Regions from separate parts of the Microbacterium sp. TS-1 genome, predicted to be linked through region 1. Evidence: predicted binding sites of a transcription regulator. Region 1 holds the regulator's gene; the other holds the start of a gene.
The links. The regulator LexA, encoded in region 1, represses DNA repair genes until DNA is damaged. The targets are predictions, from matches to a motif close to TCGAACANNTGTTCGA.

Region 1 (3,936 bases):
GAATGCCTGGAGGAGGTGCTGCAGGACCTCGTTCGATCCGTTCGCTGCCCAGATGCGATCGGGGGTCAGGCCGTGGCCGAGGTACTCGGCGAACGACTCGCGGAGGTGCGTGAACTCGCGGTCGGGATAGCGGTTGACGTCGCGCAGGGCGCGGGCTACGGCATCCAGGATGTCGTCGGCGACCTCTTCGGGAACGGGATGCGTGTTCTCGTTGACGTTCAGCGCGACCGGAAGCGGCGCCTGCGGGGCGCCGTACGGGGTGAGGCCTCGCAGATCGTCTCTGAGGGGCAGATCATCCAGACTCGGGCTCATCCCACCCATGCTAGGCCGCGCGCGCCGCTGTTGCCGCCGGAGTCAGCTCGCGGCGTACTCGGCCGGGATCGCAAGCGTCTGGCCGGCCTCGAGCTGGCCCGAGCCGAGAGCGTTCAGCCGGATGATCGCATCGACGACATCGCGGGGGTCGGCGGCGGGCGCCACCTCTTCGGCGATGGACCAGAGCGATTCGCCGGACATCACGGTCACGGTCGTGAACGAGCCGGCGGGGGCGCCGACCTCGCTTGAGGCGAGCGCACCTCCCCCCGAGAGCACGGCTGCTGTGATGGCGACGACCGCCGGAAGGGCGGCGATCGTGGCGACGACGCGGCGTCCGCGGCGCGTCAGACGCAGGCGGGTACGGGGGGCCGGTGCGAAGCGGGCATCGATCGTGGTCATGGCATCTCCTCGGGAGCGGTAGGAAGATTCGCCCCCGCCTCTCGGCCGGGAGAGACGGGTGCGAACTTCGGTTCCGAACGTATCTTCGATATTGTGTGGTGTCAACCACCCACCGAAATCGGAGACCGATCGAAGAGACACGCGGAGCGTTCCGCGATGTCGCCGTCGTATCGGGCTACCTTTTCGACAGCGAGAGCCCACCATGAACCTCCGACATCGGGTCGGGGACGGGGCGCGACGACAGGAGACCGGCGGTATGAGCGAGAAGCCGCAGACGCGACGACGCAAGAATCTGAGCGACAAGCAGCTCGCGATCCTCGAGGTGATCCAGAACGCGATCGCCCGCAACGGCTACCCGCCGAGCATGCGCGAGATCGGCGACGCGGTCGGCCTCAAGTCGCTGTCCAGCGTCACCCACCAGCTGAACCAGCTCGAGCTCAGCGGCTACCTGCGGCGCGACCCCGGCAAGACCCGCGCGATGGAGGTGCTCATCGATCTCCCGGGCACCGCCGGCGAGAACCCGGCCGACGCCGCGCCCGCCCTCGGCGACGCCGCCCTCGTGCCGCTCGTGGGCCGCATCGCGGCGGGCGTGCCGATCACCGCCGACCAGCAGGTCGAGGAGATCTTCCCGCTGCCGCGCCAGCTCGTCGGCAAGGGCGAGCTGTTCATGCTCAAGGTCGTCGGCGACTCGATGATCGACGCGGCCATCTGCGACGGCGACTGGGTCGTCGTGCGGGCGCAGGCAACCGCCGACAACGGCGAGATCGTCGCGGCCATGCTCGACGGCGAGGCGACGGTGAAGACGCTCCGCCAGCGCGACGGCCACACGTGGCTCCTCCCCCGCAACTCGGCGTTCGAGCCGATCCTCGGCGACGACGCGACGGTGCTCGGCAAGGTCGTGGCGGTTCTGCGCACGGTCTGAGGCGCCCCGGGACGGCATCCGCTCCCCACCGTCTCCCCGGTCGAGGTCGGGAAGCCAGGCCTCGCGTAGCGTGGCTGTATGTCGCAGCAGCTTCCCTATGGTTCCTGGCCCTCTCCCCTGACGGCGGCATGGGCCAGCGCGTCATCATTGCGCCTCGACGGCGCGAGCTTCGTGGGTGATGAGATCTGGTGGGGCGAGTCGCTGCCCGACGAGGCCGGTCGCGTCGCGGTCATGCGCCGCCGCGGCGATGGCACCGTGCAGGTCGTCCTCCCCGCACCCTGGAACGCCCGGTCGCGCGTGCACGAGTACGGCGGCGGAGCCTGGACGGTGTCGGATGACGGCGAGCTGTTCTTCGTCGACAAGTCCGACCAGCGCATCCGGAGCCTTCGCCCGGGCGGCGATCCCCGACCGCTCACTCCGGAGGAGACCGGCACGCACTACGGGGGCCTCCGCTGGCAGCGCGGCGTCCTTCTCGCGGTTCGCGAACGCGAACGTCCCGGCGGCACGCCCGAGCGCCACATCGTCCGCATCGAGCGCGCTGACAGCGCCGAGGTTCCCGACGCCTCGAGCGTGACCGAGCTCGCCGGCGGTAGCGACTTCGTCGCCCAGCCGGCGCTGTCGCCCGATGGCTCGCGCCTCGCCTGGGTGGCCTGGGATCACCCCGACATGCCCTGGGACCGCACGCGCATCCGCGTCGCCGACCTGGACGCCCCCCGCGGCATCCGTGACGTCGCGGGCGGCGCCACCGCCGCGCTGCAGCCCGAGTGGACCGACGACGGCGCGCTGTTCTTCGCCGACGAGCCGACCGGACGCTGGAATGTCTACCGCGTCGACCCCGCGACCGACGCCCCGCCCACGGCCGTCTCGCCCGCCGACGCCGACACGGGTGGTGGCCTGTGGGTGCTCGGCACCCGCTGGTACGCGCCGCTCGATGACGGCCGCCTGGTGGCCGTGCGCACCCACGGATCGGACCAGCTCGTGATCGTGGACCGCGACGGCGGCGCCATCCCGCTTCCCTTCCCCGCCACCGCACGCGTGCAGATCGAAGACGTCCGCGGCAGCCGCGCCCTCGTCAGCGGGGCGATGCCGGGAGGGGCGGGCCTGTGGCTCGTCGACCTGGACACCGGCGAGACGAGCGCGGTCCGCGGCGGTGCTCCGGACGTCGACGCATCGTGGATCCCGCACGCCCGGCAGCTGACGACGGAGGGCCCGCACGGCCTGGTGCATGCCTTCGCCTACCCGCCGACCAACCCCGACGTCACCGCGCCGGCCGACGAACTGCCCCCGTACCTGGTCTGGGTGCACGGCGGGCCGACCTCGCACGTGGGCGGCGCAGCCGACAGCAAGGTGGCCTACTTCACGAGCCGCGGCATCGGCGTCCTCGACGTCAACTACGGCGGTTCGACGGGATACGGCCGTTCCTACCGCGAACGGCTGAAGGGACAGTGGGGTGTCGTCGACGTCGACGACGTCGCCGCGGCCGCACGCGGTCTCGCCGACGAGGGTCTCGCGGATCCGTCACGGCTGGCGATCGAGGGAGGATCCGCCGGCGGCTGGACCGTGCTCGCGGCGCTCGTCGGAACGGATGTCTTCGGGGCGGGCGTCTCGCGCTACGGTGTCGGCGATGCGCGTGCTCTGGCCGCCGAGACGCACGACTTCGAGGCGCGGTACCTCGACGGTCTCATCGGCCCCCTCCCCGAAGCCGAGCCGGTCTACATCGAGCGATCGCCGCTGAGCCGACCCGAGCGGTTCCGGGTGCCGCTGCTGCTCCTGCAGGGCGACGAGGACGCCGTCGTGCCGCCGGCGCAGGCCGAGGCCATCCGCGACGCGCTCGTGGCGCACGGTGTGCCCCACGCCTACGTGCTATACGCGGGCGAGGGACACGGGTTCCGGCGCACCGAGACGATCGTGAACGCGCTCGAGACCGAGCTGGCGTTCCTCGGCCGGGTCTTCGGCTTCGACACCCCCGGCGTCGCACCGCTCGCGCTCGATTGAGCCCCGCGACGGCCGGTGCTGATACATCCGTCAGGCCGGTGGTGTTGGTGAGGCCTTCCACGCGCGCGGAGGACTCGCCGGCACCACCGATCGTGCAGGTGTATCGCCGCGCGCCGATTCAGACGGCGTAGGGCGCAAGCTCGGCCGCGAGACGCTCCGAGACATGCGCGTGCACGGCGGTCCCGTCCTGCTCGTGCGACGTCGCGACGATGTGGCCGCTCTCGTGCACGGCCGAGATCAGGTCGCCGCGGTCGTACGGCACGAGCGCGCGCACCTCGACGGCCGGCAGCGGCAGCGCGTCCTCGATG
Region 2 (3,936 bases), 1.6 Mb from region 1:
GGAGCAGCAGCACGTCGATGCGGTCGGTGCCGAGCGCTTCGAGCGACTCCTCGGCGGAGGTCACGATGTGCTCGTACGAGTGGTCGAAGTGCCAGTCGTCGGCGACGATGCCGGTCTTGGTCTGCAACGTGATCTCGTCGCGCTCGGATGCCGTGAGCTTGAGCGCTTCGGTGAAGCGCCGCTCGCACGCGTGGCGCGAGGAGCCATAGAGGTCGGCGTGGTCGAAGAAGTCGACACCGACCTCGCGGCAGCGGTCGTAGAGGGCTCGGATGTCATCGTCGGAGAGCTCCTCGATCCTCATCATGCCCGCGACGACGTTGGGGACCTGGATGTTGCTCCGACCGAGGGGGACGCTGCGCATGATTCTCCGTTGATTCAGGGGCGGGACGGTGGTGCTGCTCTTTCAGTATGCGCGCCGGACCGTGCCACGATGGGAGAGTGCCGGTCGTCGAGTCGCGTTGCGTCGTGCCTGTGCCCGCCGACGTCGCGTTCGCTGTGTCGCAGACGCAGGGCGCGGTGCGCAAGCGGTGGGATCCATTCATTCGGCGACAGCACCTGATCGGCGCGGAACGGCCCGCGAAGGGTGTTCGCACGTACACCGTGCAGCGCTTTGGGCTGGCAATGGAGAGCGAGTACGTCTCGTACAACCCGCCGTCGAACGTCGGGATGAAGATGACGAAAGGTTCGTGGTTCTTCGCGCGTATGGGCGGCGGGTGGCGGTTCAGTCCGGTCGAGGGCGACCCATCGCGTTCGTTGGCCGTGTGGCGCTACAACTTCGCCTGCCGCCCCGCGTGGCTCGCGCCGCTCGCGGAGCGCATCGGCAGCGTCATCCTGCAGCGCGACATCGACCGTCGGATCGCCGGCTTCGCGCGCGGATGCGAGGATCCCGTCGTGCTCGCTGAAGCGGAGCGCCTCCGGATCGCATAGACGGCCGCGCCGGGCGCGCCGGCGAGTTCGTGAAGAGCCCGGGTCAGAAGGGCGGTGGCTCGTCCCTGCAAGACCCGGGTGGCGGACCGGCGGGATCGGGAACGAAGCACACGGACGGAACCGGCACGTCTTCTCGGTAGATCCGGCCGAGGGGTGAGGTCCATTCGAGAACCCCGCCGCCGATCTGTCTGACTTCCCATTTCGTGAATTGCTTCATCGAATGGTGTCTTTGGCACAGGTGGGCGAGGTTGAAGATGTGGGTGTGCCCGCCGAGGGCGTAGTCGATGGTGTGGTCGAGCTCGCAGCGGATCGCCGCCCTCCGGCATCCGGGGAACCGGCAGTGCTGATCTCTCGCCTTGAGCAGTCTGCTCATCGCCGCGGTGGGTCGGTAGGTGTCGACCTCGACCGGTGTGCGGGTGATGGGATCGATGAAGAGCCGGTTCCAGATTCTCGCCCGGCCGGCGAGCTTGCGGGCGGTGTCGGCGTCGATGAGCGCGGCGCCTACCAGTTCGGCGGGGGCCTCGTCGGCGCCGGTCACCGTCTCAGAGGTCAGCGTCACCTGAACCTGCGCCCGGATCGCACCCAGCGGCCCCGCGGTGTCGCTGCCAGAGGTGGGGTCGACGGCCGGAGCGCCGCCGAGCAGCAGGTCGCCGAGGATGTCGGCGCGCAGCTGATCCATCGTGCGCACGTCGGGCGCCGCGGCATCCGCAGACTCCGCACCCGCGGCACCATCACCCGCAACGGCATCTCCCGGCGCAGCATCCGCAGGTGGAGACCCGTCGGTGGCGCGCGCATCCTTGACGGACTGCGCCATGGCGGTGAGGCGGTCGTGGATGCCTGCGGCGATGACGGTCGGCAGGGTGGCGCCGAGCTCGGACATGCCGTCGGTGCCGTGGGTCACCCAGACGCGTCGCTTCGCCGTTGCCGTGCGGTGCCGCTCGGCGAAGGACTCGGATCCCATCCGCGCAGCCAGGTTGCGGAGCGCCTCGCGCACCCGTGACGCGATGTCACGCTCGCAGATCGAGATCGCCTGCAGCGCGTAGTCGTCGCGGATGTCGTCGGCGAGGCCGCATCCCATCCGGACGACCGCATCGACATGGTCGCGCGTGATGCGCTGCTGCTCCCACGCCTCGAAGACAGCGGGGAAATCGTCGACGATGGTCAGTGCGTGGTCGATCTCGCTCTGCGCGCGACGGTCGTGCGAGCGTCGCACCCCGGCGACCTCGGCGGCGATCGAGCGCATCTCCATGTCGGAGCCCATACCGCGCGGCCGCGTTCGCGAGCGCGCTGCCTGCCGGAGGGCGCTGCGCCCCGCCTCGGCGAGAGCGCGCGTCATCGCGATGTGGGCCGCGTGAAGCAGCTCGTCTGCTTCGGAGACCCGGTCGACGACACCGGCGTATGGCGACGCCGACGAGCCGGCCTGCGGATCGTATGAGCTGTCGCCGTTCGATGTCATGTTCCCATTCTGCCCGGGGGGTCGGACATTCACATCGAATATTTGTACGTCTGTGGAGGAGCTTCTCGTTGTCGAATTGTGGAGGAATCGGCGGCCTCTGTCGGACGGCGCACGCAGCGAAATGCGGGCGAAGCGAAAGGGCGCAGTGAAAGCATGTGCGGGGCACCGCCCCCCATGGTCGGTGCCCCGCACATCGTTCTCTCGATGAGCGTCAGTCGACGACTCGTCGTCTCGCGATCACCAGCCCGCCGGCCGCGAGAAGCGCCGCAGCCCACACAGCGAGCTCCCACGGCGCCGCACCGCCGGTCGATGCCAGAGCGCGCGTCTTCGCCGCCGACGCGACAGAACCCGCAGCCGAGGTCGCGCCGTCTCGGCCCTCCGACGCAGACCCGTCAACCCCAGCGCCAGCCCCAGACCCGGCACCCGCTCCGGCCCCAGCGCCGGGCCCACCCGGGCCACCGGTCGCGGGCTGAGTGGTCACCTCAGCGGCGCGCACCTCGACAGGGCTCCAGCCGAGCGTGCTGCCGTCGCCCGCGGTGAGTGCGAGGCGGTGGGCGCCCGCGGGGATGTCGGCGGGAAGGGCGAACGTCGCGATGCCGTCTGCCGTGACCGTGGCCACGCCCAGATATCGCGGCTCGGAGAACAGCCACCCGTGGATCGCCATACCCGCCAGCTCGCGTCCGACGTTCGCCCTCACCGTGGTGCCGGGGACGGATGCGCCGTTCACGACGACCCCGCCGCGGTTATCGCCGGTCAGCGCGTCGGGATCGGGCGCGGCCGGTCCGGTGACGGGACTCGTGGATGCCTGCACCGAGACGGGCGCGCTCTGCCCCGCGGCGTTCCGGGCGACGACCGTCAGCGTGTATGTCGTCGAGGGCTCGAGGCCGGTGAACCCGAAGCGTCCGAGACCCTGCACGTCGTCGACCTCGCGCGTTTCGGTGCGGCCACCGCCCGTGAGGGTCGCGGTGTAGGTGGTGGGCAGATAGAACGGCCAGACCCCCTCCGGGAACGGGTTCTGCAGCGGGGCCGCCCAGATCTCGCCGAGCAGCGCCGTGGGGCTACTGTCACGGATCGTCACCGTCGGCTCGCCGGGGACCTCCGGCACCGCGAACCGAATGTCGCGGGCGCCCGTCGAGCCGTGACTGTTGTGCAGGCTCGCCTCGATCTCGTACGTGCCCGGCTTCAGCCCGGTCAGGATGAAGACGGTTCGGGTCGTCGAGGTGCGCGTGATCGGCTCGCCGCCGTCCATGGGACGGACGATGAGCTCGTATCGCTCGATCGGTCCGCGCTCGCCGATCGGGCCGACGCCGATCTCGGCGCCATCGACCCGGATGCTGATCGTGACTCCCGTCTGCGGCGGCAGATCGGCGACACTGTCGTCGTCATCGTGGCCCGCACCGGACCCGTCGTCATTCACGTAGCCGGGCGCCGCACTGGCCGCCGCGGGCTCAGCGGACTCCGGTGCGGGTGCGGGTGCGGATGCGGATGCGGGTGCGGATGCGGATGCTTCGGCGGTGACGCGCTCCGCGGCATCCGGTTCCCCAACCGGCTCC

Region 2: MTS1_RS11950 (HNH endonuclease signature motif containing protein) is a predicted target of LexA. The motif match lies at 2,418-2,433, and genes of this name have one in related genera.

The regions. Positions count from the first base shown of each region.
Region 1 is NZ_BASQ01000001.1:902,826-906,761, forward strand. It holds gene MTS1_RS04290 (histidinol-phosphate transaminase) at 1-312, opposite strand, end outside; gene MTS1_RS04295 (LysM peptidoglycan-binding domain-containing protein) at 355-711, opposite strand; gene lexA (transcriptional repressor LexA) at 968-1,633, shown strand; gene MTS1_RS04305 (prolyl oligopeptidase family serine peptidase) at 1,712-3,628, shown strand; gene hflX (GTPase HflX) at 3,747-3,936, opposite strand, start outside.
Region 2 is NZ_BASQ01000001.1:2,537,497-2,541,432, forward strand. It holds gene MTS1_RS11940 (aldo/keto reductase family oxidoreductase) at 1-361, opposite strand, end outside; gene MTS1_RS11945 (SRPBCC family protein) at 439-927, shown strand; gene MTS1_RS11950 (HNH endonuclease signature motif containing protein) at 971-2,383, opposite strand; gene MTS1_RS11955 (fibronectin type III domain-containing protein) at 2,595-3,936, opposite strand, start outside.